DNA from 3 places in the Propionivibrio pelophilus DSM 12018 genome. Region 2 is predicted to be linked to each of the others. Evidence: riboswitches for the same ligand, from Rfam matches in the RefSeq annotation. Region 2 holds a riboswitch; each other region holds the start of a gene.
The links. A riboswitch is a leader RNA that binds a small molecule or an ion and turns the genes downstream of it on or off. The one in region 2 is predicted to bind cobalamin.
Positions count from the first base shown of each region.

Region 1 (11,834 bases), on a different contig from region 2:
CTGGCGCTCCTGGATCTCAATGACCGACTGTCTGGAAAAAATACTTTCCTGACAGCAGCTTATAGAACTCAGTGGGTGACCATGGAAGAAAAACTGGAGCGGGTGAAGGGAATCGAACCCTCGTATGCAGCTTGGGAAGCTGCCGTTCTACCATTGAACTACACCCGCGAAGGCGCACATTCTATGCGTTTGAGCGCAAGTGTTCAATCTGAATCAGAAAATTTCGGCGCATGCGTTCGTCGATCGAGAAAACTCGGGTTGGCACTTGGCTGGCAAGACATAAAGCGTAGAATGAAACCGTTGTGTTGGATCATGCGTAATCGGTAGCTCGACTCAGGGTATTGCCGTATTTGCACCCCACGTCGAGCATTTTCAAAAGAACTGGGGGAAAACATGGGTCAGAACAACACGGTCAACCTTCGTACTGTAGCCATTGTCGGCCATGGCGCAGCCGGCAAGACGTCACTTGTCGAAACGCTGCTCGCCGCGGCCGGCGCGATTCCCAGCAAAGGCTCTGTTGAAAAAGGAAACACAGTCTGTGACCACGACCCGCTGGAGCGGGAACTCGGTCACTCCATCCAGTCCGCAATCGCCTCGCTGAACTGGATTGATAGACAAATCCACGTAATCGACACACCCGGATACCCCGATTTCGCCGGGCAAGCCATCGGCGCCCTCGCCGCCGTCGACACCGCACTGGTTGTCATCAACGCACAGAACGGCATCGAGCTATCGACCGAGCGGATGATGAAACTGGCGGCTGCGCGCAATCTGTGCCGGATGATCGTGATCAACAAGATCGATGCGGAAAACGTCGATCTCCCCAAACTGGTCGGCGAGATCCGCGAACGTTTCGGACGCGAGTGCATGCTTCTCGATTTGCCATCGCACCACGCTCAGGATGTCGTCGAAGTACTCGGTCACGACGGTGGCGAAAGCGATTTTGAATCAGTCGCCGCGATGCACCGCGCCCTGATCGACCAGATCGTCGAGGAGGACGAAGACCTGCTCGCCCGTTATCTGGATGAAGGTGCCGACCCCTCCGTCGAAGAACTGCATGCCCCCTTCGAAAAGGCACTGCGCGCCGGCCACCTGATTCCCATCCTGTTCGTCTCGGCCAAAACCGGCGCCGGCGTTCCGCAATTGCTCGACGTCCTGGCAAAACTGGCGCCGAACCCGGCGGAGGGGAATCCCCCCCCGTTCTTCAGCGGCGAACCGGACGATCCGGACGCTGCGGCATTCGATGCCGTACCCGACCCCGGCAAGCACGTGCTGGCACATGTCTTCAAGATCGTCAGCGACCCGTTCGTCGGAAAGCTCGGCATTTTCCGCGTCCACCAGGGAACGATCCGGAAGGACACCCAACTCTTCGTAGGGGAGGCCAAACGCGCATTCAAGGTCGGTCACCTCTACCGCCTGCAAGGCAAGGAATACGTCGAGACAGAGGCACTCGTTCCGGGCGATATCGGCGCCGTGGCCAAGGTAGACGAAATCGAATTCGACGTGGTCCTGCACGACTCGCACGATGAAGACCACATCCATCTGAAGCCGCTCGAATTCCCGGAACCGATGCAGGGTCTGGCGGTGGAAACCAAGCGCAAGGCCGACGAGCAACGGCTTTTCGACGTATTGCACAAACTCGAGATCGAGGACCCCTGCTTCAAGGTCGAGCGCCACCCGACCACCAACGAAACCGTCATTCGCGGCTTGGGTGAGATTCACCTGCGCACCAAACTGGCCCGACTGGCCCAGCAATACAAGATCGAACTGGCGACCAGGCCTCCGCAAATCGCCTACCGCGAGACGATCACCAAGAAGGCGGAAGGACATTGCCGGCACAAGAAACAAACCGGCGGCGCCGGCCAGTTCGGGGAGGTCATGCTGCGCGTCGAACCACTGGAGCGCGGAGCCGGCTTCGAATTCGTCGACATGGTCAAGGGCGGGGTGATCCCCGGCGTATTCATGGCCTCGGTCGAGAAGGGCGTCCGTCAGGCGCTCGCGGACGGCGTCGTCGGCGGATTCCCGGTGCACGACATTCGCGTGATTGTCCATGACGGCAAGTCACATTCGGTAGACAGCAAGGACATCGCGTTCTTCACCGCGGGGCGAAAAGCCACCATTCAGGCCATCCAGGACGCAACGCCGATCATCCTCGAGCCCGTGGTGGATATCGAAGTCCTGGCTCCGGAAGCTTCCGTCGGTGATCTGTCGGGCGACTTGTCCAGCAAGCGCGGCCAAGTGACGGGTACCCAGCCGCGCGGCACAGGGACGATGGCCATCAGCGGCAAGGTGCCGCTCGCTGAACTGGACGATTATCAAGGCCGGCTGAAGTCCCTGACCGGCGGCCAAGGTTCATACAGCATCGCGTTCTCGCACTACGCGGCGGTACCCAGCGGCACGCAACAGCAACTGGCAGCGCAGCACAAGACTATCGGTCTGGAAGACGACTGACCAGGCAAGCGACAAAGCCAGCGACCCGCCACAAGCGGGGGCTGGCTTGCGATGCGATACGCGATCAGGCGTTCGACGCCAAATTCAGGTCCCGGCGCACGGCTTTTTCCATGCGGGCCTTTTCCGCCAGCACCTTGTTCGCATAACCGCTCTCGGGATCGGACGACCCGGCATATTGTTGCAGCCCCGGGACCAGCCCGCCGCGACGTTTTATCGCCTCCTCGAGCACGCCGACGCCGACACGGATGTTCACTGCCGGATCGAAAAGATGGCGACTACCCAGCCCGGCCGGGAATTTGTCCATGTGGAAACGCGGAATAACCTGCATCAGGCCGCGCGCGCCCAGCGAGCTTTCGGCGAACGGATTGAACCCCGACTCGATACCGATGATCGCCAGAATCAGCAAGGGATCAATACGGCGTTCCTTGCCAATCAGATCCGCGGCCTCGACGATCGGCCTCACGGCTTCGGGCGAAACACGATAACGACGCTTCACGTAGCTAAGAACCGCCGTGAACTGGGGCTTGGCTTCGGGCACACCACGATGCACAAGACCTTCGCCAGAAACCGGAAGGACGGCAGGAACGGAAGCCTCGACGACCGGCGCAGGAACCTGTGTGCCAGCCGGCACGTCCTGCTCATCAAAAAAGTGACCGACGGTGCCGAGAACGAACAGCAACCCGACAATCATCACTGCGTACTGGGTAAAACTGGAGACGGCATCCAGACTGCGTGCCATCGATTTTTTGAGAGTTACAGCAACAGACATGCTCTCTCCTTTCACTGTTGTCATCGCGCAAACAGACAAACTTGCCGTGCGACAAACGGTTATAGGCGGGTGCATTGCCCGGAAGCGGCAGAAGGAAGGAGTGCCGCAGGGCAAAACTACTTCAGGAACTGAACGTCGTCAGTAGTAGAGTCAAAGAAAAAAGACAAGTTCCGCACTACGCCGCTCCTGAACAACGGCCTCCACAGTGCGGGAGAGCGCGAACTCTATTCATTGGACCGGATTTTGTCAAGCCCATGACTTTTCTGAAGAAAATGCATGACGACGGACTCCATCAACGCCCGGTGAAGATAGAATCACCTCTGCACGACATTCCACGCACGACAATGGCCGCAGGCAAGTCATCCGCTCACGTACCGGCAGAAGGCGCACAACCGGCGCCTTCCTGGCGCTTGCCGCGCTATCTGGCTGGCTGCTACTTGCTCCTGATCATCTACGCCAGCCTGCACCCTTTCTCCGGCTGGCAATCCCCCGGACTCTCGCCCTTCGTCTTTCTGGAAGCAGCCTGGCCTCGTTACTGGACAGGGTTCGACCTGGCGGCCAACATCGCCGCCTACCTGCCACTCGGATTTCTTCTGACACTGGCCCTCGGTGCGCGGCACAGCAAAGCCTGCGCCGCGCTTCAGGCCTTCGCGCTAGGGACACTCACCAGTTTCGCCATCGAAACCCTGCAGTCGTTCCTGCCAAGCCGAGTCCCCTCTTCCCTCGACTTGATCTGCAACGGAACCGGGACCGGACTGGGAGCGCTCCTGTCGATATGGTTTGGTGCAACGCTTTTCGCAAAGATCGATAACATTCAGCGTCAATTCCTTGCGCACATTCCCAACAGCGAGTACGGCCTTGTGGTGACCGGCCTGTGGATGATTACCCAGCTTTCTCCAGAAACCGTCCTGTTCGGATCCGGAGACCTGCGCCAGCTATTCAGCATCGCTCCACCTGTTCCCTATGCGGCACATTCTTTCTTCGCCATGGAAACCGGCATCATCATCTGCAACATGCTCGCCGTCGGTCTGCTGATGCGCACCTTCTTCTTGCCAAAAGCCAACGCCTGCGTAGCTTTGCTCGGTTTTTTCCTTTTTTCCCTGTTCATCCGCACGCTGGGCGCCATCATCCTGATCGGGCCTCAAAGCGCGTTTGCCTGGCTGTCGCCCGGCGCCGGCCTCGGACTCATGCTTGGGGGAGTCCTGCTGCTGGCAGCGCAATACATACCCCGCCCAGCCCGCATCGCGCTCGCAGGCGTCACGCTCATGGCGGGAACTGTTCTGGTCAACATCACTCCATTCAACCCTTACTCTGTCGCCGCACTGACTGCATGGCGCCAGGGACACTTTCTCAATTTCAACGGGCTTACCCGGCTGACTGCCAGTTTCTGGCCGTTTTTATCGCTCCCCTACCTGATTCTGCTCGGACGACGCATATAGCCCAACCAGAAAAATTACTTGAGGACCGGACCATGAGCTACTTCAAACACCATGTCTTTTTTTGTTGCAATCAGCGTGAAAATGGCGAGAGCTGTTGCAACAACCTCGGCGCAAGCGAGGCTCTGACTTACGCGAAAGACCGGATTGCCGAGTTAAAACTGAAGGGGAAGGGAAATATTCGCATCAACAAGGCGGGGTGCCTGGACCGATGCGACGAAGGCCCCGTTCTCGTCGTCTATCCCGAGGAGGTGTGGTATCAGTACGTTGATACCGACGATATCGAGGAAATCGTCCAGGAGCATCTGATCCATGGCCGGGTGGTTGAACGCCTCAAGATCTAGGCCCACCCGAATGAAGCCAACCACCCGAACAATCGCCATCGATGGCCCAGCAGGGAATATCGAAACACGGGTCGATTCGCCGGATGACCCTCGGGGCATCGCTTTGGTCTGCCATCCGCACCCCCTGTTCGGCGGCACCAACGAAAACAAGGTGGTACACACCGTCGCCAGCACCTTGGGCCGGATCGGCTATGCCGTGTTCAGCCCGAATTTCCGCGGGGTGGGTGCCAGCGAGGGAAAACACGACGACGGACGCGGCGAAACCGAGGACATGCTGCTGGTGCTCGACGAAGCCAAACGCATTTTCGGCGAACTGCCCGTCGTGCTGGCCGGCTTCTCATTCGGCGCCTACGTGCAGTCGCGCGTGGCCGACGCGCTAGCCAAGTCAGGCCAACCGGCCCGGCGACTGATCCTGGTCGGCACCGCCGCCGGCCACGTCGAAGGCGCGCGGAACTACGCCACGGAGGCAGTCGCCGAGGACACCCTGGTCATCCACGGCTCGGCAGATACCACGGTTCCGCTCGACAACGTTCTGGCCTGGGCCGAACCGATCGACCTTCCAGTCATCGTCATCCCGGGGGCCGACCATTTTTTCCACCGCAAGCTGCACATCATTCGCGACATCATCCTGCGCGCCTGGCGCGAGTAACCGCCTGATGACAATGACTTGACCCGCCCCCGGCGGTCAAGGACAATGCGCGCTCCATTCAATCCGACGAAACGGAACACGGTGCAAATCCGTGGCGGGCCCGCCGCTGTATCCGGGGACGAACGCTGCACGGTCGGCAACGACCAGCCACTGACGGAGAACACTCCGCCGGGAAGGCGCAGCGCTCAGGCTGATCCGGTAGCCAGAAGACGTGTCGGACTGAAGCGGAGCTTTGGCAAGGGCTCCGGCTGAAGGTATGCAGCCGCGTACCTTCAGCCGGAGCCCTTTTTCATTTCCCGAGGAGAGGAACATGTCGCAAACCGTTCAAAAGCAAGATCACCAGGCCGCACAAACCAGCCAGCCCGCTGCTCCGACCATTGCCATCCGCAAGAGCTGCAATCCGGACGGCATCGGCCTCTCGCACTATGTGCTGATGGACAAAAAAGCGGCCAAGTAGATGACCGACGCCAATTTTGCCCGGGCCGCATCCTGCGGCCCGCTGATTCCCATGGACATCGGCCACGACATCTATGCCGCCGTCACCGACCCGAACACGGCCTTTTGGGCGCTCGTCGACAAGACACGCATCGCCGAAGCGATGGCCGAAAGCACACCGCTGATGCAGGATTTCCGTGCCAAGGCCGACGGCTTCGCCCGTGAACTCCACGCTTTGCGTTTCGAGCTGACGCCTTCCGGGGTGTACCTCAACCCGACCGAGCGCTGCAACCTGAACTGCACCTATTGCTACCTGCCGAGCAAGCAACGCAGCGGTGGCCAACACATGTCGACAGACCGTCTGATCGCCGCGCTCGGCAAGCTGCGCGACTATTTCCGCTCGGCCATGCCGGAAGGCCGCACGCCGCGTGCCATTTTCCACGGCGCCGAACCGCTGATGAACAAGGCGGCGGTTTTCGCGGCGATAGAGGAATTCGGCAACGACTTCGCCTTCGGCATCCAGACCAACGGCACGCTGCTCGACCGGGAGGCGATCGACTTTCTGACCAGGCGCAACGTCAGCATCGGCCTTTCGCTCGACGGCCCGGTCGCCGGCATCACCGACGCCACGCGCCTCACCTGGGGCGGCAAAAGCGTTCACGACAAGGTATTGACGGCCATGGACGCCTTGCGCGGTTACGGCTCGTGGAGCGTGATCACCACCTGCACGACCGAGAATCTGGCGCACCTGACACGGATGGTCGAGCTGTTTCACGCGCACGAGGTGCCGACCTGCATGCTCAACACCCTGCGCTGTACGCTGCCCGGCGCCCGCGGCGTCAAGCCAGCCGACGCCGACATGGGCAAGGCCCTCTTCGCCGCGCTCGACCGCACGCACGCGTTGTACCGCGCAACCGGCCGCAAGCTGGTCGTCGCCAACTTCGCCAACATCCTGCTCGCCATCCTGGCGCCGACGGCGCGACGGCTGATGTGCGACATCTCGCCCTGTGGCGGCGGGCGAGCCTTCTTCGCCCTGGCCGCCGACGGCAACCTGTATCCGTGCAGCGAGTTCATCGGTCTGCCACGCTTCAACGGCGGCAACCTGTTCGACGAGGGCGGCGTCAATGCGGCGCTGGCATCCGACGCTTTCCGCACCGTCACTGCGCGGAACATCGACACCTTCGCACCGTGCGACGACTGCGCCATCCGCCATTTCTGCGGCTCGCCGTGCCCGGCCGAAGCGCACGAGATGAACGGCGGCATGGACAGGATCGGCGCCTTCTGCGAGTTCTACAAGGAGCAGGTCAACTACGCGCTGCGCCTGATCGCCGACAGCAAAGCCGACGACTTCCTGTGGGACGGCTGGGACGCGGACACCGAAACCACCTTCCTGATGCAGTAACGCCGCATAAAAAAGACGGGACGGTGACTCGCGTCACCGTCCCGTTTCACTTCACACAACGAGGATCAGTTGTTTTCCGGCACCATGTTGATCGCGCCGCACGGGCACTCCGACACGCAGAGGCCGCAGCCCTTGCAGTAGTCGTAGTTGAACTGGAAGCCCTTGCCCGGCCCGAGCTTGATCACCGCGTTGTCCGGACAGACGCCGTAGCAGTTGTCGCACTCGAAGCAATTGCCACAGGACAGGCAGCGGCGCGCCTCGAACAGCGCATTGGTCTCATCGAGCCCGCCCTGGACTTCCTCAAACGTCGATTGACGGCGGATGATGTCGAGCATCGGCCGCACGGTCTTCGGCGCATCGGAGTAGTACCAGGTGTTGAGGCGCTCGAAGGTGGCGAGCTGCGGCTTCGGCGGTGCGACGTAGGCCGTCCCGCGCAGCCAGCCGTCAATGTTGCGCGCAGCCTTCTTGCCGTGGCCGACACCGACCGTGATGTTGCGCTCGGTCGGCACCATGTCGCCACCGGCGAAGATACCAGCGTGACCGGTCATCATGTTGGCATCGACCTTGACCGCGCCATCGGTAACTTCCAGCCCGGGAACGCCCTCGAGCAACCCGAGGTCGACGTCCTGACCCAGCGCCAGGACGACCGAATCGGCCTCGAGCGTCTCGATTTCGCCGGTCGGTTGCGGGAAGCCGTTGGCGTCAAGTTCCATCTTCTCGACGGTGATCGAGGCGTCGCCGGCTTTCTTGATCGTCGACAACCACTTGATCATCACGCCTTCCTGCATCGCCTCCTCGACCTCGAAGTCGTGCGCCGGCATCTTGTCGCGGGTGCGGCGATAGACGATGATCGGTTCGGCGCCCATGCGCTTGGCGGTACGGGCCACGTCGATCGCCGTGTTGCCGCCGCCGTAGACCACCACGCGGCGGCCCAGCATCGGCTTCTCCTCGCCTTCCATGCTGCGCAGCACCGAGACCGCGTCAACGATCTTCGAGACCGCGCCGGCCGGGATGTTGGTGCGCTTGCCGATATGCGCGCCGACGGCCAGGAAGGCCGCGTCGAAGTTGCCCGCCTTCATCGTTTCGAGGATGTTGTCCACCTTGGCGTTGAGCTTGACCTCGACACCCATCTCGACCACGCGCTGCATTTCGGCATCGAGCACGTCACGCGGCAGGCGGTACTTGGGAATCCCGAAGCGCATCATGCCGCCGAGCATTGGCCCGGCTTCATACACGGTGACGCGGTGGCCGAGGCGGCGCAGGTGGTACGCGGCCGACATCCCCGACGGGCCGCCGCCGACGATCAGCACATGCTTGCCGCTTTCCTCGGTCGGCTGAACCAGCTTCCATTTGCGCTTGATCGCCTCGTCCCCGAGGAAGCGCTCGACCGAGTTGATCCCCACCGCAGCATCCAGGTTGGCGCGATTGCAGGCGCCTTCGCAGGTGTGATAGCAGACCCGTCCCATGATCGCCGGGAAGGGATTGTCCTTGGTCAGATGCTGCCAGGCTTTTTCGTAGTTGCCGGACTCAGCATGGAACAGCCAGCCCTGGATATCTTCGCCCGCCGGGCACTGATTGTTGCAGGGAGGCAGGCGGTTCACGTAGACCGGCCGCTCGGTACGCCAGGAGCCGGTATGGTTGGCGAGCGACGAACCGGGATCCAGGGTAATGGCAAAAGGCTTGTTCATCAGTTCGCCTCCTTCTCAAGCAAATCGTATTTGCGGATGTTCTTGTCGGCTATCGCTTGCAGCCGGGCGATGGTGTCGACCGCCGGCGTCTTGCCGAACAGGTGGGCAAAGCGCTTCTGCGGCCGCAAGTACTCTTCGACCGGCAGCAGGCGGCGGATCTTGGTCGAGTGGGTCAGTTCACCCCGTTCGGCTTCGAAGACCGGGAACAGGCCGGTTTCCTTGGCCAGACGCGACATCCGCAGCGTATCGTCAGACGCGGTTCCCCAGCCGAGCGGACACGGCACCAGGATATGCAGGTAGCGCGCACCGCGGAAGGTCATCGCCTTGCGCACCTTGTATTCGAGGTCACGCAGGTCAGCCACCGTCGCTGTCGCGACGTAGGGAATCTCGTGCGCCATGGCAATCGCCGGGACGAACTTGCCCTGCCCGAAGGGGTTGCCGGGCTCCGGGCCGACCGGCATGGTCGTCGCCGTGCGCGCTGCCGGCGGCGTCGCCGAACTGCGCTGGATACCGGTGTTCATGTAGCCGCCGTTGTCGTAGCAGATATAGAGCACATCGTCGTTGCGCTCGAACATCCCGGACAGGCAGCCGAAGCCGATATCGGTCGTGCCACCGTCACCGCCCTGCGCGACGACGCGCACATCACCGGCGAGGCCCTTTTGTCGCTTGACCTTGCGGGCCGCCGCCACGCCGGTTGCCACTGCCGCGGCGTTGCCGAACAGTGAGTGAATCCAGGGAATCTGCCAGGACGTTTCAGGATAGGGCGTGGAAAACACTTCCAGGCAGCCGGTGGCATTGACCGCCACCATCTGCTTGTCGGTGGCATGCATTGCCGCGTCGATGGCATAGCGTGCGCCGAGCGCCTCGCCGCAGCCCTGACAGGCGCGGTGCCCCGAATTCAGGGAGTTGGTCCGCTCCATGTTGGCTTGCACGCTGCGCTGATCCTGCGTCAACAAGCGGTTGCCGACGGTGAACGTGCCGGTCTGGTAGAACTTGACGGGTTGAAAGCTCATGGTCGTGTCCTCAGCTGTGTTGGGCAACGTGGCTGCTGCCGACGTCGCGCAGGATGTTCTCGGCGACCGGGCCGGAGCGGCGCTTCTGGCGCTCGCGCTCCAGTTGCTTGTTGACAATGTTCCAGTCCAGATCGAGGAAGGTCAGCGGGGGAAGATCGTCGCCCAGCGCCTTGTCGAAGATGGCCCGCAAGGATTTCTTCAGGATCGGACGCCCGCCCAGGCCGGCAATGACCGTGTAGTCCTTGACGCTGGCGCCATCGAGCGCGGTGCGCACATCGGTGGCGACAACGCCGCCGATACCGACCGAAAACGCCTTCTCGAGAACGACGATGCGCGTCGCGCCTTTCAGGGCCTCGCGCACGGCTTCAAGCGGGAACGGACGGAAGGAGATGATGCCGAGAACGCCGATCTTCACGCCCTGCTCGCGCATTTCGTCGACCGTATCCTTGATCGTGCCGAGTACGGAGCCCATCGCAACCACGACCGTTTCCGCGTCGTCCAGGCAGTAGCCGCGCACCAGACCGCCCGAGTCCCGGCCGAACCCTGCCTTGAATTCCTCGGCGATTTTCGGGATCAGCTCCAAGGCGCGCAGCTGCTTCTCGTGCTCCAGATAGCGCACTTCTGCGAAGGCTTCCGGCCCGACCATGGCGCCGATCGACACCGGATCGGCCGGATCGAGCACCTGACGCGGTTCATACGGCGGCAGGAAGGCATCGACCTGCGCCTGCGTCGGGATATCCACTCGCTCGTACGCGTGCGTAAGAATGAAACCGTCCATGCATACCATCACCGGCAAACTCAGTTCCTCGGCCAGCTTGAACGCCTGGATATGCAGATCGACCGCCTCCTGGTTGGTCTCGGCGAAGATCTGGATCCAGCCGCTGTCACGCTGCGACATCGAGTCCGAATGGTCGTTCCAGATGTTGATCGGCGCGCCGATCGCGCGGTTGGCCAAGGTCATGACGATGGGCAAGCCGAGGCCGGAGGCGTTGTAAACCGCCTCGACCATGAACAGCAGGCCTTGCGACGCGGTAGCCGTATATGTCCGCGCACCGGCCGCCGACGAACCGATGGCCACGCTCATGGCGGCAAATTCGGACTCGACGTTGATGAACTCGCAGTTCTGCACTTCACCGGCCTTGACCATCTCGCCGACGCCCTCGACGATGTGCGTCTGCGGGGAAATCGGATAGGCACAGATCACTTCCGGCCGGCACAGCGCAACCGCCTTGGCAACGGCGTGCGAGCCCTCGATTTGCTTAAGCATTGGCAACCTCCTTGCTGAGATCCTTGGCGCGCGCCAGGACCATGTTGAACGCTTCCGTCGCCGCGGCGACGTTGCCTTGCGCAACCTTCCCCGAGAACTTGGCGTTGATCGCCTTGCACACCGACTCGAGGTTCAGCTTTCCGGAAAGCGCGGCGAACCCGGCCAGCAACGGCACGTTGGGCACGGGGCGGCCGACGTGCTTGAGCCCCAGGTCGGTCGCCGGAAGGGTGCACAGGCGATCGGCGGGGAACTCACGCACCACGTCTTCGATACCAAGCTCTTCGAAGGTCTGCTTGGTGTTGATCAGGACAAAGCCATCCTTCTTCAGACCGGCGAACACATCGATCTGACGAAGCAGACTCGGATCCTGGATGATCAGA
Region 1 covers NZ_JCANUT010000009.1:31,294-43,127, reverse strand. Annotated here, with positions in the region: tRNA gene BO74_RS06320 (tRNA-Gly) at 95-168, opposite strand; gene fusA (elongation factor G) at 394-2,451, shown strand; gene BO74_RS06310 (transglycosylase SLT domain-containing protein) at 2,516-3,220, opposite strand; gene BO74_RS06305 (VanZ family protein) at 3,475-4,659, shown strand; gene BO74_RS06300 ((2Fe-2S) ferredoxin domain-containing protein) at 4,692-5,000, shown strand; gene BO74_RS06295 (alpha/beta hydrolase) at 5,011-5,649, shown strand; cobalamin riboswitch at 5,692-5,883, shown strand; gene cbpA (modified peptide precursor CbpA) at 5,960-6,106, shown strand; gene cbpB (peptide-modifying radical SAM enzyme CbpB) at 6,107-7,486, shown strand; gene BO74_RS06280 (NAD(P)-binding protein) at 7,552-9,174, opposite strand; gene BO74_RS06275 (thiamine pyrophosphate-dependent enzyme) at 9,174-10,187, opposite strand; gene BO74_RS06270 (transketolase C-terminal domain-containing protein) at 10,198-11,454, opposite strand; gene BO74_RS06265 (2-oxoacid:acceptor oxidoreductase subunit gamma family protein) at 11,447-11,834, opposite strand, start outside.
Region 1: it holds a riboswitch for cobalamin, as region 2 does, so the genes downstream of both, cbpA (modified peptide precursor CbpA) here and cbiQ (cobalt ECF transporter T component CbiQ) in region 2, are expected to answer to the same signal.

Region 2 (8,167 bases):
CCTTCGGGCGGTGGGCCATGCCGACATCGATCATGTCCTGGCTGTTGTCGGCCACGTGGATGACGCGTTCCTTCTCCTCCGCCAGCAACGCCCAGAAGCGCCCGGTGCCGCACGGCAGGTCGACTACCGAGCGCGGCCGCCCGGCCATTGCCAGCGCCTTGCGCGCCATTGCGTGCTCGCGCCAGTTCGACAAGCGGCGCAAGGGGCCGTCCTGATGCTTCTCGAAATAGGCCTTGGCGTGCGTCGCGCCGTATTTCTCCGAGAATGCGTAATGGGGCAAATCGTTTTTCTGAGTCATCGTGGTCTCCCTGTTACTTGTTGTTTACCAGGTCAGCTGTCTTTCGGGTGAATCGGGAAAGCCCGCCCAGAATCTCCGCCAGCGCCGGCGTCATCTTCACTTTCGCCTTCGCTGCCACACTGTCATCGAGCGGCCGGTCGTCGCCATCGGTCATCTCGTTCTTTACCGCGCCTGTAGCGTTCACCGGAAACGAGATCTTCAGCTCGTTGCCGATGTAGGCAATGCGATTCCAGTCGCCGGCGACAGCATAGTCGCGGCGGTAGGCCGGGTCCAGCAGACTCTGGCCGACCGAGTAGTCGGACGGTGGGTTGCGCACACCGAGCAGCGGCAAGAGAGTAGCCGGGATGTCGAGATGGCTGGTAATTCCCGTTACGACGCGCGGCTTGGCGCCGGGGACATAAACGACGGCGGGCGTGCTGGTCTGGAAGCGGTTGAACTCGGCGCTGTGCCCCCAGCGCGAACGCTCCATGAATTCCTCGCCGTGATCGCCGAGGACGATGACGATCGTGTTGTCGAGCAGGCTCTTCTCGCGCAGGTGGTCGACAACCCGCCCGATCTGCTGGTCGACGTGGTGCGCCGCGTTGATGTAGCGGTTCTTGATCTTGCCGATGTCGGCGGCGAAATCGGCGGTCAGGTAGTTCAGATCGTTGAGGTACGGCTCGGCGAGCACTGTCTCGGCGGGGAAGGAATAATTCGCGTGCGTCGACTCGAAGAACATGTAGGTCATGAACGGCCGCGACGGATCGCGCCGGTCGATGAAGCCGAGCATGTCGTCGATATTCTGGCGATCGCGCAGCCAGGGCTCGGCGCCACCGGAGCGCTCGTGCAGGTCGGCTTTCGGGATGTTCACGAAAACCGTCTTGTCGAACGCCGGGAAGGTGAAGCGCTGACTGGTGTACAAACCGAACTGGTAGTGTTGCTGCTGCAGGACGTCGATCAGCACCGGGGCCCGTCGATGGTCGAGCATAGAAAACCAGTACGGGCTGTACAGGCCGTAGAACATCGAGAAGACGCCCATCTGGGTGAGGTTGCCGCCGCTGAAGTGTTTTTCCAGGCGCAGCGCCTGCTGCGAGAACGCCCAGGTGTTCGGCATGATTCGGGTATCGAGCATGTCGAAGCGCAGCGACTCGGCGACCAGCCAGACGATGTTCGGCAGACGCGCCGGCGGCTCGACAACCAGCGGCGCCTGCGGATAGTTCAGTTTCCCTTCGCTGACCGCGATGCCTTCGTCCGGTGCCGACTGTTCCTTTATCCCGATCCGTTTCGCCACCTTGCGCGCGGTGAGCGGCAAATAGAACGGATAGTGGCCGCTGGCGAACAGGATCGGGCGATAGTTGGCGGCGCTGCTGTAGGCGTAGGCCACGCGCTCGCCGAGCATCAGCGCGAACACGACCGGCAGCAGCCAGCGCCAGCGCAACCGGCAGAGAAAACCGGACAGGCGATCGGCGCGCGGCGCGATCCCGTAATACAGCAGTGCCTGCCAGCCGAGCAACGCGACGACGATCGCCGCAGCCGTCAGCTGGGTGGACAGACTCGCCCCGAGCGACTCGATGCCGCCGGGCGTCAGCACCAGATCGACGACGAAGCCGTTGATGTGGAAGCCGTACATCCGGAAGATCACGCCGTCGGCAAAGAGCAGGACCTGGGTCAGCCCCGTCGCACCGATCATCACGCCGCCGCCGAACCGGGGCAGCCATCGCGCCTGCGGCCAGCGCGCCACTGCGCGTACGGCCATCACCCCGAGCAGCAACGCTGGCACCAGGTAGAGAAGGCCGTAGCTGACCGTCGCCGCCAAGGTCCAGGCAGCGAGGCCGGGCGTGGCGTACTGGGCGGCGGAGGTAAACGTGCAGACGTGGATGACGACGGATATCCAGCTCAGCAGCAGGAAGGCATGCACTCTGGCGCGAAACGGACAGGACGGCATCGGCAGGACTCCGCACGAAAACGGACAGTCTAGCCGTCTTTGCTTAAGCGGGGCTTAATCCGGCGGCGCCCTCCCCCTGGCCACGCGGGCGGATGCACCGGAACCGGCGAAAGCGTATCCTACGGCCTCCCGCTAACCGCTCTCAGCCACCTCCGCTTCACGCATGCCCTTCTCCTCGCCCATCAATCGTCGCATCGCACCCTGGCTCGGTTTCTGCGGCCTGGCCATCCTGGTCTTCATCGTCATGCGCCCGTTCATCGGGCTGATCGCCTGGGCCTGCATCCTCGCCTACGCCACCTGGCCGCTGGCCGACAAGCTGCGCCGGAGATGCGGCGGACGCGACACGCTGGCGGCCGGGGTGGCCACGGCGATCGCCGCCATCACGCTGTTCGCCCCCTTGCTGTGGCTGGCCTGGCTGGCGCAACAGGAGGTCGTCACCGTCTACAACGGCGTGCGCGCGTTCATGACCAGTCCGCCGGACATCCCCGCCTTTCTCCGCGACATGCCGTGGCTCGGCGACTGGCTGGCACAACAGCGCCTGCAACTGCTCGGCGACCCGCAGGGCGTGGCCCACGCCGTCAGGGGCTGGCTGTCCAGCCACTTCTCGCAGGCGGCGATCCTCGCCGGCGGCCTCGGACGAACCCTGATCCGGCTGGTCCTGGTACTGACCATCCTGTTCTTCTTCTACCGCGACGGGGCACGGATCATCCACGAGTTGAGCCACGTCATGGCGCGCTTCATCGGCAAGCGCACGCACGATTACCTCGCCGCCGCGGCCTCGACGACGCGCGCGGTGGTGTACGGCATCCTGCTCACCGCCCTGGTGCAGGGCATGGCCGCCGGCGCCGGCTACTGGGTGGCCGGTCTGGCCTCGCCGGTCACCCTGGGGCTGATGACCGCCCTGTTCGCGTTGATCCCCTTCGGCACACCGTTCGCCTGGGGGGCCTCCGGGGCCATCCTGCTCGCCCAGGGCGAAACCGGCGCGGCCATCGGCGTGTGGATCTGGGGCGCCGCCGTGGTCAGCCAGATCGACAACGTCCTGCGCCCGTTCTTCATCAGCAGCGTCAGCGACATCCCTTTCCTGCTGGTGCTGTTCGGCGTGCTCGGCGGCATCCTGGCCTTCGGCCTGGTCGGACTGTTCGCCGGCCCGATCGTCCTCGCCGTGGCCTGGGCCGTCTGGGGCGAGTGGGCAGAACACCTCTACGAAGAAGAGACCGCGACTGCGGATATCCGACAGCCGCGGAGACGCCGCAGCGTTCGCGATTAGCGTATACTTCCGCGCGTTTCAGGTTCCGCGCCCGATACCCGTCGGACGCGGTGAAACGGGAAGCCGGTGACGCCGCGCACTTTTCATCGTGCGGCCATTCCGGCACAGCCCCCCGCTGCTGTAGGCCAGACGATTCCGGCAACACGCCACTGTGCGACATTTTTCGCATGGGAAGGCGCCGGAGGAGGACGAAGGCGAGTCAGAAGACCGGCCCGAAACGCATGTGGTGCCAATCCTCGGGGTGAGGGGAACGGTCCTGTAGATTCGCCGCCTGGCTCGCAGCTGCATTTTTCCGCAGCAGCACTCCGCCTTTTGACGGCCGGTCTTCCGAGCTGATCCCACCGAATCCCTGCATCGTTGTTTGTCCGTCGTTACTGTCAGGGAAGTTCATGCGCGTCGTCAGTCATCAGATTCCAGCCCAGCGCCTTTCGTGTGGCGCCTCGCCGCGAACGACCGACCGATGCTGATCGAGCAATGCGCCTACGGCAACCGCTGGCGTCGTGTCACGCCGGCGGCGAAGGGGCTGTTCGCGCTGGGTGCGCTGATCGCTGCGTTTGCCGCGACGCGCCCGGCGGCCGCTGCCTTCGTCGCGCTGCTCATCGTACTCACCGCCATCATCGGCGCCGGCGTACCGGCCGCCCACTTCCTCCGCGTCGCGCTGCCGCCGCTCGGTTTCCTGCTGCTCGGCTGCCTGACACTGGCGTATTCGCTCGACTTCGCGCCCGACAGCAGCGGCTTCACGGTACGCTGGCTGCCGGCCGGCTGGACGCCGATCCTGCAGCTCGCCGCCCGCTCCTGCGCCGCGCTGACCGCGCTGCTGTTCCTCGCGCTGACCACCCCGCTGGTCGACCTGATCGCCCTGCTGCGCCGGGTGAAGATGCCGGAGGTGCTGCTCGAAATCATGGTCCTCTGCTACCGCATGCTGTTCGTCTTTTCCGAAGCGCTGCACGACACGCGCACGGCGCAGGCGGCCCGCCTCGGCTACGCGACGCCGGCGCTGACGCTGCGCTCGCTGGGCAGCCTGACCGCCAACCTGACGCTGCAGATCTGGCAACGCGCGCACGATCTGAACGTCGCCGCCCAGTCGCGCAACAACGACGGCGCGTTTCGCTTCCTCGAGCCGGAATACCCCAACAGCGGGCGCGACATCGTGCTGGCCGCTGTCGGCGCCGCGCTGCTGATCCTCTTTGCCATGGTAATGCGATGACGACAGACGTTTTGCTCGAATTCGACGACGTCGCCTTCCGCTACCAGGACGGCAACGCCGGCCTCGCCGGCTGCTCGTTGAGCATCGCGCGCGGCAGCCGCAACGCCCTGATCGGCGCCAACGGCGCCGGCAAGACGACGCTGTTCCAGCACGCCAACGGCCTGCTGAAGCCTCAGCAAGGTGTCGTTCGCTACGCCGGCCAGCCGGTCGACCACAGCCGCGCCGGCCTGCGCGCCCTGCGCAGCGAAGTCGGCCTCGTCTTCCAGAACCCCGACCAGCAACTGTTCTCGGCCAGCGTGCGCGAGGACGTCTCCTTCGGCCCGCTCAACCTCGGACTGGACATGACCACGGTGCGTGATCGCGTCGAGCAGGCGCTCGACGCCGTGAGCATGACGCAGTTCGCCGACCGGCCGGTGCACAACCTCTCCTTCGGCCAGAAGAAACGCGTCTGCATCGCCGGCGTGCTGGCCATGCAACCGCGCCTGCTGATCCTCGACGAGCCGATGGCCGGCCTCGACCACGCCATGCGCACCGAATTGCTCGCCGTCCTCGACGGCCTGCATGCGCAAGGCATCACCCTGCTGCTCGCCACGCACGACATCGATTTCGCCTATCGCTGGGCCGACCGCATCCACCTGATGGCCGGCGGCCGCTGCACCGCCGCCTTCGCCGCCACCGCCCTGCCCGAGCACGCCGAGGCGCTCGCCGCCGCCCGCCTGCCGATGCCCGGCCTCGTCGAACTGCACCGTCTGCTCGTCGCCCGGAAACTGCTTCCGGCCGACAGCCAGCCGCGTGCGATGAGCGAGCTGATTTCACAACTGAACGCCTCCGAAAAGGATTTCCAATGACCGCAACTCACCCTGGGAGAATCGACTGATGTCCGGAAAAATCTGGTTTGTCGGCGCCGGTCCCGGCGACCCCGACCTGATCACCGTCAAGGGCCGCACGCTGATCGAACAGGCCGGCGCGATCCTTTACGCCGGTTCGCTGGTCGACCAGGCGGCCACGCGCTACGCGCCGGCAGGCTGCGAGATCCGCGACTCGAAGGACATGACGCTCGAAGAAATGGTCGCCTGGCTGCTCGACCAGGCCAGCCGCCACGAAACCGTCATCCGCCTGCAGACCGGCGACCCCGGCCTCTACGGCGCGCTGATCGAAATGACCCGCCCGCTCACCGCCGCCGGCGTCGAGTGGGCCGTGGTGCCCGGCGTTTCCTCTGCGATGGCCTCGATGGCCGCAGCCGGCGAAACGCTGACGCTGCCGGAAGTCACCCAGACCGTCATTCTCACCCGCACCGCCGGGCGCACGCCGATGCCCGAGGGCGAAGACCTTGCATCGCTGGCATCGCACCATTGCACCTTGTGCATCTACCTGTCGATCACCCTGCTGCATGAAGTCCAGAGTGCCCTGCGCGCCGCCGGCTGGAAGGACGACGCGCCGATCCTCGTCGTGCAGAAAGCCAGCTGGCCGGGGCAGGAAAAGATCGTGCGCGGCACGCTCGCCGACATCAAGCAGAAGTGCCAGGCCGAGAAGATCGGCAGCCAGGCGATGATCGTCGCCAGCCCGACGCTCGGCGCCGCGAACTGGGAATCGCTGGTGCGCTCCAAGCTCTACGACCCCGAATTCACCCACCGTTTCCGCAAGGCCACGCCTACTACGCCGACCACGCCATGACCACCAACACCGTCACCGAACAGATCACCGCCGCCGGGCGTGCCATCGAGCACGACTCGTTCTCGATCATCGACGCCGAGGCCGGTCCGCACGACGCCTACACCGCCGAGCAATGGCCGCTGGTGCGGCGGATGATCCACGCCAATGCCGACTTCGACTTCAACGGGCTCACCGCTTTCCACCCGGACGCGATGCAGGCCGGCCTGAAGGCCGTGCTCAAACTCGACACGCCGGTCGTCGCCGACGTCGAGATGATCTGTGTCGGCCTGTCGAAGCCGCGCATGAAGCACTTCGGCATGAGCACGCACCACTACATTTCCGACCCGGACGTGATCGAACTGGCGCACGTTAACGACACCACGCGCGCCGTGCAGGCGATGCGCAAGGCGCACCGCCTCGGCCACCTCGACGGCGCCATCGTCGGCATCGGCAACGCGCCGACGGCGCTGCTCGAAATCATCCGTCTGATCCGCGAGGACGGCGTGCGCCCGGCGCTGGTCGTCGGCATGCCGGTCGGCTTCGTTTCGGCCGCCGAATCGAAGGACCTGCTGATGACCGTCGACGAAGTGCCGTGGGTCACCATCAAGGGTCGCAAGGGCGGCTCGACGCTGGTCGTCGCGGCGATCCACGCGCTGCTGGCCCTCGCCGAAGCCGAACAGAAACGGTGAGATGAGCGACGCCCCCGAGAAAATCCGCAAGGGTGACGGCAAGCGCAAGCGCGGCCATCGCAGCGGATTCACCACCGGCGCCAACGCTGCCGCCGCCGCCCGTGCGGCGACGCTCGGCTTGCTGACCGGCGAGGTGCCGGCTACGGTCGTCAGCCGCCTGCCGAACGGACAGGACGTCACTTTTGCCGTTCTTGAAGGCCACGTCGCTGACGCGGAATATCCCAACTCAGCCCGTGCCGTCATCGTCAAGGACGCCGGCGACGATCCGGACGCGACCAATGGGGCGCACCTGACCGCCGAGGTGCGCCGTCTGCCCGGCGCCGCCGGCCAGATCATGCTCAAGGGCGGCGAAGGCGTCGGCACGGTCACCAAGGAGGGTCTCGGGCTGGAGGTCGGCGGCCCGGCGATCAACCCGGTGCCGCGGCGCAACATTGTCGACAACGCGCGTGCCGTCGCCGGTGAACTGCTGGACCACGACGGGCTGGAGATCACGATTTCCGTCCCCGGCGGCGCGGAAATGGCGAAGAAGACGCTCAACGCCCGTCTCGGCATCCTCGGCGGCATCTCGATCCTCGGTACCACCGGCATCGTCCGCCCGTATTCGACGGCAGCCTTCCGCGCCAGCGTCGTGCAGGCCGTCGACGTCGCCGCCAACCAGGGGCAAACCTCGATCGTCTTCACCACCGGCGGCCGCAGCGAAAAGTTTGCCATGCGCCAGCTGCCTGACCTCGACGAGGCCTGCTTCGTGCAGATGGGCGATTTTGTGAAAGCCGCTTTCCAGACGGCGATCAAACGCAAAATGGCCCGCGTTTACATTGGCGCGATGGCCGGCAAGCTGACCAAGATGGGGCAAGGGTTGGCCGTCACCCATGCCTGGAAGGCCGCCATCGACCGCGATCTGCTCGCCGGTTGCGCGCACGAAGTGGGGGCCGCACCCAACCTCGTCGAGCAAATCCGCAACGCAGAAACTGCGCGCTTCGCCGCCGAACGGCTGGCCGCGCTCGGACTGTCCGTCGACTTCCACCGGGCGCTGGCAAAAAAGGCCATCCGCAGCCTGAAAGCCTGCTATCCCGGCGCGTACAAACTGACAGTGCTGGCCTGCGATTTCGACGGGGAATTCATCGTGCGC
Region 2 covers NZ_JCANUT010000072.1:8,279-16,445, forward strand. Annotated here, with positions in the region: gene BO74_RS19055 (class I SAM-dependent methyltransferase) at 1-298, opposite strand, end outside; gene BO74_RS19060 (sulfatase-like hydrolase/transferase) at 312-2,222, opposite strand; gene BO74_RS19065 (AI-2E family transporter) at 2,386-3,489, shown strand; cobalamin riboswitch at 3,493-3,719, shown strand; gene cbiQ (cobalt ECF transporter T component CbiQ) at 3,950-4,696, shown strand; gene BO74_RS19075 (energy-coupling factor ABC transporter ATP-binding protein) at 4,693-5,544, shown strand; gene cobM (precorrin-4 C(11)-methyltransferase) at 5,573-6,370, shown strand; gene BO74_RS19085 (precorrin-8X methylmutase) at 6,367-7,038, shown strand; gene BO74_RS19090 (cobalt-precorrin-5B (C(1))-methyltransferase) at 7,040-8,167, shown strand, end outside.

Region 3 (11,834 bases), on a different contig from region 2:
TGGCGCAACTCGGCGGGCAGTTCGGCGAGCGTGTCGATCCACGCCAGTTCATGGCCGTGTGGATCGACCAGCGCGATGCCGTTGTCTGGCGCGCCGATCGGGAAGGCACGTACCGGTACGGCCTCGTGCGTCTCGCCGTCGCTGCCCGTGAAGATCAGTTTCCCGAAACTGTCGCGGTGGAGGTGGAAGTCAGGCGTCGTGTTCATTCGCGGTCTCCCTTGTCATCGCCGCCTGCTTCGAGATCCGAGCCGCCCTCGGTATCGACGTTGCGGGCCTGCGCCTGGTACAGGCGGTAGTAATGGCCTTCCCTGGCCATCAGTTCATCGTGGTTGCCGACCTCGACGACGCTGCCGCGGTCGAGAACCACCAGACGATTGGCCTCGCGCAGCGTGGACAGGCGGTGGGCGATGGCAATCGTGGTGCGGCCGCGCACCAGGTTGTCGAGCGCCTTCTGGATTTCCTTCTCGGTCGTCGTGTCGACCGAGGAAGTCGCCTCGTCGAGGATCAGGATCTTAGGATCGATGAGCAGCGCGCGAGCAATCGAGATGCGCTGGCGTTCGCCGCCCGAGAGCGCCTGGCCGCGTTCGCCGACCAGCGAGTCGTAGCCGTGCGGCAGGCGCAGGATGAACTCGTGCGCATGCGCGGCGCGCGCCGCGGCGATGATCTCCTCGCGCGTGGCGCCGGGCTTGCCGTAGGCGATGTTCTCGGCGATCGTGCCGAAGAACAGGAACGGCTCCTGCAGCACCAGACCGATGTTTCTGCGGTATTCGGCGACCGGCACCGAGCGGATATCGACGCCGTCGATCAGGATCGCCCCTTCCGAGACATCGTAGAAGCGGCAGATCAGGTTCACCATGGTGCTCTTGCCTGAACCGCTGTGGCCGACCAGGCCGACCATCTCGCCCGGCTCGATGGTCAGGCTGATGTCGCGCGTGACGCTGCGCGTGCCGTAGCGGAAGCCGACGTTGCGCAGTTCGATGCGTCCGGCGACGGCGGGAAGATGCACCGGCGTGGCGGGCTCCGGCACACTGGAGACGTGGTCGAGAATGTCGAAGATGCGCTTGGCCCCCGCCGCAGCTTTTTGCGTCACCGAAACGATGCGGCTCATCGAGTCGAGGCGGGTGTAGAAGCGGCCGATGTAGGCGAGGAAGGCGGTGAGTACGCCGACCGAGATGTCGTTGCGCGAGATCTGCCAGATGCCGAAGCCCCAGATGATCAGCAGGCCGACCTCGGTGAGCAGCGTTACCGTGGGGCCGAACAGCGACCAGACCTTGTTGACCTTGTCGTTGACTTCCAGGTTGTGCTGGTTTGCGGCGCGGAAGCGCGCGGCCTCGCGGCTCTCCTGGGCGAAGGCCTTGACCACGCGGATGCCGGGAATGGTGTCGGCGAGCACGTTGGTGACCTCGGCCCAGATGCGGTCGACCTTCTCGAAGCCGGTGCGCAGTCGCTCGCGCACGGTGTGGATCAGGAAGGCGATGACCGGCAGCGGCAGCAGCGTGACCAGCGCCAGCCACGGGTTGATCGAAACGAGGATCAGCGTCGTCATGCTGATCATCAACACGTCGGTGGCGAAGTCGAGGAAATGCAGCGAGATGAAGATGTTGATGCGGTCGGTTTCCGAACCGATTCGTGCCATCAGGTCGCCGGTACGCTTGCCGCCGAAGTATTCCTGCGAGAGCTTCAGGAGATGCTCATAGGTCGTCGTGCGCAGGTCGCGGCCGATGCGCTCGGAAACGAGGGCGAGGATGTAGGTGCGCGCCCAGCCAAGCACCCAGGCCAGCAGCGCTGCGCCGAGCAGGCCGGAGAGGTAGAGCGTGACGAGGCCCGTGTCGATCGGTTTGCCGTTCTGGTACGGGATCAGTACCTTGTCCATCAGCGGCATGGTCATGTACGGCGGCACCAGCGTCGCCGCCGTGGTCGCCAGCGAGAGCAGGAAGCCGGCGAGAAGCTGCCAGCGGTACGGGCGGGCAAAGCGCCACAGGCGGAACAGGGTCCAGGTCGAAGGCGGCGTCAGCTCTTCCTTGCTGCACACCGGGCATTCATCCTGTCCGGCGAGCAGCGGCGTTTCGCATTTCGGGCAGACGGCCTGCGCCGATGGTGCCGGAGCGATCCCGGTGACGACGAAATCCAGTTGGCGGTTGACGTGGTCGATCAGCCGCCCGGCGGCGACGTCCTGGCCGAGGGTATAGCGCCACTGCGCCTGCCGGCCGGTGGCGTCGAAAAGTTCGAGACTGCCGACGCCGGCATGGTCGCGTCGCGTCAGACGCAATCCCTCGCGCAGCGGGTGACTCTGCCATTCCGGGCTGTCGCCGGTGCGGGCGAGCAACCTGCGGTCGGTCAGGGCGACCACTCCCTTGGCAAAGTGCAGGTTGGTATTGAGGTCGATCTCCAGCCAGCTCAGGAGCCTCTCCTCTTTCGCGAGTTGCGCCTCGACGACGGGCTGCCAGGCTTCGGGCAAGGGGATCTGGGAATGTGTCGGGAGAATGGCCTGGGGGGAGGTCGGCGTGGCAGGGCTCGGGGTCATGGTCCTTGATTCGTCGCGTTTTTTGTGACCGCTGGAGGCGGCTGGCGGAATTGCCGGAGTATAACGAGTCATGCCGGCGGTGATTTGTTGAAATCTCGTAACGATCGAAAGGCAAATCCGATGACCTGATGTAAAAAACGCACATCCGGGTGTCGATGTCGGCAAGAGGCTGCCGTTTCGGATTTGTGCAGTTTCCCCCTTTTTCCTTGTCATCGGCAAAAACGGGGCATAGAATCGCCTCCTGTTTTGGGTGCCCAGCTTCGCGACAGTGGAGCCGGGTGAAACGGGAAGCCGGTGATTCTGTACCTTTGTATTTTTGTACCCTTGGTGCAGCCATTCCGGCACAGCCCCCCGCTGCTGTAGGCCTGACGATTCCGGCAAATGCCACTGTGCGGCGTATCTGTATGCGCATGGGAAGGCGCCGGAGGAGGACGAAGGCGAGTCAGAAGACCGGCCCAGAATTGGTTAGGTGTTCCCCGGGGTGGGGTGAAGCCGGCCGTCTGGCGGCGAGCAGGGCAGTTCCAGGTCTTTACTCTCGCATTCCAGGCTTCCAGCGCTCGCGCTATCGTTTTATTGCGCCTGCATTCTTCCCCGTCGAACACGCGTGTCATTGCAGCACTGTCGCTGCAGCGTTGTTTTGCGAGGGAAACATAATGCACATCATGGAGGGCTTCCTGCCCGTCGAACACGCCATCGGCTGGAGCGTGGCTTCGTTGCCATTTGTTGCCTGGGGCGTCCAATCAATCAAGAAGCGCGTCGCCGCGAACCCGGAGCAGCGCATCCTGCTCGGCGTTTCCGCCGCCTTCTCCTTCGTTCTCTCGGCCTTGAAGATTCCTTCGGTGACCGGCAGTTGCTCGCACCCGACCGGAACCGGCCTCGGCGCACTGTTGTTCGGGCCGGCGGCGATGGCGCCGATCGGCGCGGTCGTCCTGCTCTTCCAGGCGCTGCTGCTCGCCCACGGCGGTTTGACCACGCTCGGTGCCAACATCTTTTCGATGGCCATCGTCGGACCGTTCGTCGCCTACGGCGTGTTCAAGCTGGCGCGTTCGCTCGGCGCCTCGCTGGCCGTGGGCGTTTTCCTCGCCGCAAGCCTTGCCGACCTGATGACCTACGTCACCACCTCGGTGCAGCTGGCGTGGGCCTTCCCCGACCCGGCCGGCGGTTTCGCCGCGTCGCTGGCCAAGTTCGCCGGCATCTTCGCGGTCACGCAGATCCCGCTGGCGATCAGCGAAGGCCTGCTGACGGTGCTCGTCTTCAATGCGCTGGCCCGCTTCAACCCGAAGGAGTTGCAGGACATGAAACTGGCCGAGCCGCAGGAGGTACGGGCATGAAACGGACGCAGAACATTTTGCTGATTCTCGGCGTGGTGTTCCTTGCGCTGGTGCCGCTGTGGATCGTCGAGCGTCCGGCGGCCGGGCCGGATGGCGAGGAAGTGGCGATTTTCGGCGGTGCCGACGATCAGGCCAAGGGCGTCATTGCCGAAATCCGGCCGGATTATCAGCCGTGGTTCGAACCGCTGCTCGAACCGGCCAGCGGCGAGATCGCGTCGATGCTTTTTGCCTTGCAGGCAGCCTTGGGCGCCGGGTTTATCGGCTACTACATCGGCGGCGCGCGCATGCGCGAGAAGATGCGTCGCGAAATGGAAGAGGCGGAAAAGAAGAAATCGAAGCGTGAGTCCTGATACGCGTCGATTGTTCCACGAGCGTAGAAACGCAGTAGAAACGTAATGCCGCGACGTCCGAGCCAGTTGGCCCGGGCGATCGCAACAATGCAGCAGGTGCCCGCTCAGCGTCGTTGACGGGTTAAACGGGAACGGGGTGCGCGGCGAATAACGAATCCGCCGCAATGCCCCGGCTGCCCCCGCAACGGTAAGCGAGTCAAAGTGCTTCATGGCTTCTCCTCCCCGGACGGAGCCAGTCACTGGGCCGCCACGTGGCGTCAGTCATGACGTGCGCGAACGGCCCGGGAAGGCGAAGCACCGGATGCCGGTTCCGGCATTCACCCGCAAGCCCGGAGACCGGCCTGATGCAGGTGCCGCGAGCAGTTAGGCGGCGTGTGCAATTGACCTTCCGTGGGGTGCGGGGGGCGGCCAGAAATCGACCGGGGTTTTGTGCTTTTCCTCTCCCGATCCTCTTCTCCGCCCGCCGGGCAGAAGGTCGGATCAAGTGGTTTTAAAGAGGTCTGATCATGCAGCGCGAGTCCTGCACGTTACGCAGCATCCAGTTTCGCGACAGCGTCGGCGCTCTCTCCCGAATGTCACGAATCCCGCACGTTGCCCGGCTGTTGTCGGGACGCGCATTCCCGATCAATGTCGCAGAAACCGCCAATGCTTCACTGGACATGACGGCGGCGGTGGTGGACGCGGCGCCCATTCCGGTGGAACGGCGAAGAGAAGGAGGGCCTAGTTTCCTCGTTGTTCTCGGCGTGTTTCTGCCGATTTCCCTACGTTCCGTAGCCCCGACATGCTGCGCATAGCCTTCCTCGCCGTGTTGGCGCTTTGGGGCATGGCCGCCGGCGTTGTCCTTTGCCTTGCGGAGTATCTTCCGGAGCCCGGAGCCCGGAGCCCGGAGCCCGGAGCTCGGAGCCCGGAGCACCGGAGAGGCGCGATCCGTGAGCTTCACGAATGATCATGCAATAGAGGCGCTTCCGGTGTGGGCGCTGGCGAGTTCGTTGCTCGCCCATGCGCTCCTGTTCGCTGCATTCCCGTCGCGAGTTCAGCCTTCCTTGCAGCCCGCGAAGCCTGCGATCATGGCCGCTCTGATTGCTCCGGTGCGACATTCCGGCTCGGCGACAGAGCCGTCGTCGGGGGGCGGGGTTGTGGGGGCTCCAGCACGGGGGGGCGTTCCCGCCCCGGCGCCGGTCGTGGTTCGCAAGCCTTTCACGCAGCGAGTCGAGGGGCGGCAGTCGCCGCTCGAAACAATGCCCCGTCCGGTGCCTGTTTCCCCAAGGGCTCCGTCGCTTCCGTCGTTGGCGCCGTCCCCCGTCCGTGAAAATGGTTCGGGAGGCGAAAGCAATCATTCAGGCGGTCCGGACTCCGGTGCGGGGGGGCTCGCTGCCGGAAAAACGGCGGCCGGCCCGGGAGTCTCCCCGGGGGGAGGAAACGGGCCCCTGACTCCGGCCCGCTTCGACGCCGGTTACCTGAACAATCCCTCTCCGCCCTATCCAGCCCGGTCGCGGCGACTGGGCGAGGAAGGCAAGGTGATCGTGCGCGTGCGGGTGTCGTCCGAAGGAAATGCGGAAGAGGTCGAAATCAAGGCGTCCTCCGGCAGCACCCGACTCGACGAATCCGCCCTGCAAACCGTACGCCGCTGGCAGTTCCTTCCGGCACGGCGCGGCAGCGACACCGTCGCGAGCTGGGTGCTCGTGCCGGTGCTCTTCCGGTTGGAGCAATGAACGGCAAGTGGAGGGGGCGGGTCTGGAAACGGGGCGTTACGCGACTCGGCGTGTCAGTCGGGGATAAACGCCGAGCATCGCGGCCGCGGCCGTCAATGATGCAGTGACATCGACGCCCCAGTCGAACAGCGCAGCGCCGCGATAAGGAAGGAAACTCTGCACGAATTCATCACCGGCGCCCATGGCCGTCACGATGAGTACCGCACCTATCGCCCGTTCGCCCAGCGTCTTACCTCGGCCGATGAACAACAGGATGGTCAGCCCGGCGTAGGCAAGGGAGTGCAGTACCCCGCCAGGTGCGTACTCGCCGATTTCCTGGCGGGCGCCCGGAATCGAGCCGAGCACCAGGATCAGCAGGTAGATGATGTAGGCCGCCCAGGTACAGTGGGCCTGGAACCGTGGGTTGAGTAATGTTCGTGTCAGCATGGGTGCAGTTATCGCATCAACAGAAGGCTGACGGCCATCACGCCCATTCCGGCGACCAGTCCGAACAGGCTGTCGTGTCCCTTGCCGTAGGCGCGGCTGGTCGGCAGGAGTTCGTCAAGGCTGATGTACACCATGATCCCCGCGACGCCGCCGAAGAGGATGCCCATCAGTTCCGGCGGGACCACCATGCCTTGCCCGCCTGAAATGAGCAGCAGGATCAGGTAGGCTACTCCAGCGCCGATCGGCTCGGCCAGCCCACTGAGCAGCGAGTAGAGGAACGCCCGCTTGCGGTCGCCGGTGGCGTAGAAGATCGGCACTGAGACGCTGATGCCTTCCGGGATGTTGTGCAGCGCGATGGCGATGGCAATGGCAATGCCGAGGTGAGGATTCTCGAGCGCGGCGAGGAAAGTGGCGAGTCCTTCGGGAAAATTGTGGATGCCGATGGCCAGGGCGGTAAACAACCCCATGCGCATCAGCTTGTGGTGATCGTGCGTGTGGTCGTGACCCAGATGCAACGCCTCCTTGACCTCTCGCGACGGGGCCAGTGGCGCGTGTTCGTCATGTAGCGGCCGGGTTTCCCTCTCACTACGGATCTCGTGTGGATTCTCGCCGGCGGGAATCAGGTTGTCGATCAGACCGATGAGCAGCATGCCGCCGAAGAACGAACCGACGTTGACCCAGTTTCCCCAGTAGTCGCCGAATCGCTCGGTCAGGGCTGTTTGACCTTTGAAGAAGATTTCGACAAACGACACGTAGAGCATGACACCGGCGGAAAAGCCGGTGGCCACTGAAAGGAAGCGGTAATTCGTGCGTTGCGCGGTGAAGGCGATGATGCTGCCGATGCCGGTGGCTAGCCCAGCAAGCAGCGTGATGCCCAGCGCGATCCAAACATCCATTGTTGTTGTGTCCAGTACGAAGGTTTCCGCCTGCGTGGAGAAAGGCAGAGGGTGGCGCTTATCTTACGGGCAGAGGGTGGGGGCGTCCAGAACGGTGTCCTGAACTGTGGATTCGCAGCGCGGACCAAACAACGATGCTCAGTGCCAGCCACGAAACCATATCGCCAATCCCATCGCTCAGTAAGGCGCCCAACAGTCCAATGGTGTTGAGCGCAGCGAACAGGGCCGGGAGGCGGAAGACGCGCCAGAGTTCAGCCATGAACGTCAGCCCCCATTGGGCTTGTGCGGTGGCTGCGGGCCTGTTTCGCCAGCCAGAGATAGAGCCCGCTGCCGAGTACGACGATCGTGATCAGATCGAGCAGAGCCCACAGGATTTTGAGCGGCAGACCGCCATAGTCGCCGAAGTGCAACGGTTGCGAAAGCTGGAACAGCGTGACATACCACGGGCGGGCGCTGGCCTGCAGCACCTCACCGGTTTCGGGGTGAACGAGCAGCGACTGGCGCAATCGAGCGGTGAATGGCGTGTCGCCGTGCAGGATCACCGCGAAATGCTCGCGTGTGCCGAGCAGGGTGCCGGGGTAGGCGAGCATCGACAGGCGCATGTGCGGCGCCGCCGCGAGGGCGCGGTCGAGGACGTGCTGCACGCGCAGGTCCGGCGGGATGCTGTCGGGCTCGCCAGCCAGCAGCGGCGTGGCGTTGCCGGCGGCCAGTTGCGCCATTTGTTGACGTTGCCAGGATTTGAGAATCAGGTCGGCCCAGGTGTTGACCACGCCGGTGACGCCGACGACGAGCGCCCAGACCAGCGTGATGATGCCAAGCAGGTTGTGCAGGTCGAGCCAGCGGATGCGTGCAGGTCGATCGCGGCGCACGGTGCCGAAATCGAGCTTGCGCATGAAGGGGGCGTAGAGCACGGTGCCGGAAACCAGCGAGACGACGAACAGCGTGCCCATCAGGCCGAGGAACAGCTTGCCCGGCAGACCGGCGAAGAGGTCGACGTGCAGCCGGTAGGTCAGCCCCATGAAGCCGGTCCCGAATTCCGGCGTGCCGAGCAGGTCGCCGCTGCGCGCGTCGAGCGCGAGCAGCACGGCGTTGCGCTCGTCGGTATCGGTACGAGTGTCGAGCTTGACGTACCAGAGATTTGGTTCGTCCTCTTCGGCGAAGAAGTAGAGCGGCACGAGGCCCGGGCGTGCTGCGCGGGCGGTCGCTTCCACGGCGTCAAGGGGCGCGCGAGACGTACCTGCCGCCATCGGCGGCGGATGCAGGCCCGGCCGGGTCAGTTCGCCGATCTCGTCGGTGAAGATCAGCGGCAGGCCGGTCAGGCACAGCAGCAGCAGAAAAAGCGTGCAGACGAGGCTGCTCCAGCGGTGCAGCCAGGTCCACAAGCGCAGGGAACGCGCGGTCATCAGATCATCAGAAGTTGACGGTGGCGCTCAGGGTGAAGGTGCGCGGGGCGCCGAGAACGAGGTAGCCGTAGCCCGGATAGCCGCCGACCGAGGCCCAGTAGTCCCGATCGGTGACGTTGTCGACACGGGCGCGGAAGGTCACCATCTGTTCGGCGATTATTGTCACGTAGCGCGCGCCGAGGTCGAGGCGCGTCCACGATGGCACGCTGAGTGTGTTGCTTTCGTTGGCGTACTGCGACGAGGTATGCACCACGCGACTGCTCAGAGTCAGCCCGGCGATCCCGGGAGTGTCCCACTCGGCGCCAAGATTGAACTGGCGCTTGGGTACGCCGATGGCGCGGTTGCCTTCGAGGCTTTCGTCGGTCATCTTCGTCAGCCGCGCATCGAGGAAGCTGGCGCCGCCGAGCACGCGCACGCCGCGCAGCGGTTCGCCGAAGGCAGTGATCTCGATGCCCTGGTTACGCTGCAGGCCGGCGTCCTTGAAGGTGCCGTCCTCGACCATGCCGACCGGCTTGTCGGTGATGAAGTAGGACAGATTGCCACCGATCTTGCCGCCGTCGTACTTGACGCCGATCTCCTTCTGCTTGGCGACGTAGGGTTCGAGGGATGTACCGGCGTTACTGACCGGTAGTCCGTTGTAGGTGCTCGGTGCGGTGTCACCCTTGGTCAGACCCTCGATGTAGTTAGCGTAGAACGAAACCTGCGGCGTCGCCTTGAAGACGAGACCGGCCATCGGCGTGAGGCGGCTCTCGTCGTATTCCGATGCCTCGGCGCCGGTGTTGTAGTTGTAGCTCTTCTGCTCGAAGTTCTGATGGCGTGCGCCGAGCGTGAGCAGCACCGTTTCGTCGGCGAAGGCCAGCGTGTCCGCGAGGGCGACGCTGTTCGAGCGGATGCGCTCGGTGACCGTCGGCGAACTCATCGTGCCGCCGGACCAGGCGGTGGCCGGCATCGCAGCATCGACGGCGTCGTACAAGTCGCCCAGTACCGCCGACGACGACATCGCCCAGGCATTGCGCGATTCGCTGTCGAATAGGGCGGCCGAGACGACCACGGTGTGCCCGACACTGCCGGTAGCCAGCTTGCCGCGCAGACCGACCTCGGCCGTCTTCACGTGGTCCTCGCGCACGTTGTCGAAGCGGTAGGCACTTGTCGTACCGTCGGCCGTCGCCGTCGGATTGGCCAGCACGTTTTTTTCCTTGCCGTCACGCATGCCGCCGGTGATCCAGCCGGTGACGCTGTCGTTGACGTCCACCTCTGCGCGCAGCGAGCCGAAGGTCTGGCGTTCCTGCGAATAGGTCCAGGACTGGGCATGGTTGTCGCTGGCGTCGGGCGCGTCCGGGATGCTGCCGCTCGGCGTGACGCTCGGGCGCGGTTCGTCGATGCGGTGGTTCTGGTGGCCGAGGTCGGCGGAGAGGCGGAAGCCGTCGCCGCGGTAGTCGGCGCCGATCGAGAAAACACCGAGCTCGCGCTCCTCGCCATCGACCGCTGTTTCGCCGTTGCGCCGCGCGGCGTTGACGCGGATGCCGCCGCGGTCGTCCGGGCCGAAGCGCCGCGCGACGTCGGCGGCGAGATAGGTCTGGCCGGCCGATTCGATACCGGCCGTGAGTTGCGTCAGCGGCTCGGCCGGCGCGCGCTTGGGCAGCGCGTTGATCGTCCCGCCGATGCCGAAGCCGGAAGCGACGCCGACGCCACCGGAGAGGAATGTGTTCGCGCCGCGGAAAACCTCGACGCGTTCGAGCAGTTCGGCCGCCACGTACTGACGCGGCAACAGGCCGTAGAGGCCGTTGTAGGCCGTGTCGTCGGAGGCGACCGGGAAGCCGCGTATCACGTACATTTCCTGGAAGTTGCCGAAGCCGCGGGCGACGCGGACGGACGGATCGTTCTGGACGACATCGGCGACGCTGCGTGCCTGCTGGTCCTGGATCAGCTCGCTGGTGTAGGCGGTGGTGCTGAACGGCGTCTCCATGATGTCGCGGTTGCCGAGCAGGCCGACGCGCCCGCCGCGCGCTACCTGGCCGCCCGCGTACGATTTCGTCAGCCCTTCGGCGGAGGCGTCGGCGCTGGCCTGCACAACCACCGCGCCGAGCGTCGCTTCGGTGTCCGCCGCGCTGTCCAGCGGTTGGGCACCCTGTGCGTGCGCGGTGATGGCAGTTAGCAGCGGCGTGCCGACGATCAGGCCGCCGAGCGCGATGCGGCGCAAGGTGCGGGAGGGAGCAGGGGTGGTTTGTTTCATCTTTCCAATCTTTCGATAACGGGTTGGGTGGCGCTGTCAGGGGTGTCTGGGGTGAATGCGTCGGCGGATTCTCTACATCATTTCTTTTCTTGTCAATGAAAATGGTTATCATGTAAGATGAAAACGGTTGTCATCTATAGTTTTCTGTTTCAGGAGATTGGTTCGTGAAATTTGTGAAGTGCAAAAGAAAAAAAACGCTATTTCGTTTCGTTGGTCTGTGTGCCGTCGCCATGGGGGGCGCAGGTTCGGCATCGGCACTGCAGCCGTTGATTACCGACGACACCGGCACGCAGGGGGCGGGCGGCAATCAGCTCGAGGCGTCATACAACAGGGATCGCACGCGCGTCGACGGCGACACCGAACGGGTACTCACCGTTCCCCTGGGCTATACCTTCGGGCTGACCGATTCGGTCGATATCTACGCCAGCACCGCCTGGTCGCGCATCCGCGTTGCCGGAGATGACGCGAGCGGTTTGGGCAACACCGTGGTCGGCGCCAAGTGGCGCTTCTTCGAGAGCGAGGGATCCGGTACCAGCCTGGCGATCAAGCCGGAGGTGGCGATTCCGGTCAGTTCGTCGCGCGAGCGGGACGGGCTGGGTACCGGCAAGACCTCCGGTAGCCTGACCTTCATCCTCAGCCAGGATCTGCCGTTCGGCTCGATCCATTTCAACGCTGGTGTCGGGCGCGATCGTTTCCGCGATACCAACGAGAATCCGCGGACTGACTACCGGCGGTTCTCGCTGGCCCCGGTGTGGGACGTTTCGGAACAGTGGAAGCTGGCGCTCGATGTCGGGACCGAATCGGCACGCGCCGACGGCCATACGGTGCGCGCGAAATTCGCGGAAGTCGGTGCGATCTATTCGCCGAGCAAGGATGTCGATCTGGCGCTGGGTTTGATTCGCACGATCGACAACGAAGGTCCGACGTCGACGACGCATACCCTGACCGGTGGCGTGACG
Region 3 covers NZ_JCANUT010000015.1:42,084-53,917, forward strand. Annotated here, with positions in the region: gene BO74_RS08655 (cyanophycin metabolism-associated DUF1854 family protein) at 1-206, opposite strand, end outside; gene BO74_RS08660 (cyanophycin metabolism-associated ABC transporter) at 203-2,524, opposite strand; cobalamin riboswitch at 2,756-2,997, shown strand; gene BO74_RS08665 (energy-coupling factor ABC transporter permease) at 3,178-3,855, shown strand; gene BO74_RS08670 (energy-coupling factor ABC transporter substrate-binding protein) at 3,852-4,205, shown strand; cobalamin riboswitch at 4,283-4,564, shown strand; gene BO74_RS08675 (energy transducer TonB) at 5,135-5,917, shown strand; gene BO74_RS08680 (VanZ family protein) at 5,954-6,343, opposite strand; gene zupT (zinc transporter ZupT) at 6,352-7,239, opposite strand; gene BO74_RS08690 (PepSY-associated TM helix domain-containing protein) at 7,491-8,642, opposite strand; gene BO74_RS08695 (TonB-dependent receptor) at 8,650-10,875, opposite strand; gene BO74_RS08700 (transporter) at 11,040-11,834, shown strand, end outside.
Region 3: it holds a riboswitch for cobalamin, as region 2 does, so the genes downstream of both, BO74_RS08665 (energy-coupling factor ABC transporter permease) here and cbiQ (cobalt ECF transporter T component CbiQ) in region 2, are expected to answer to the same signal.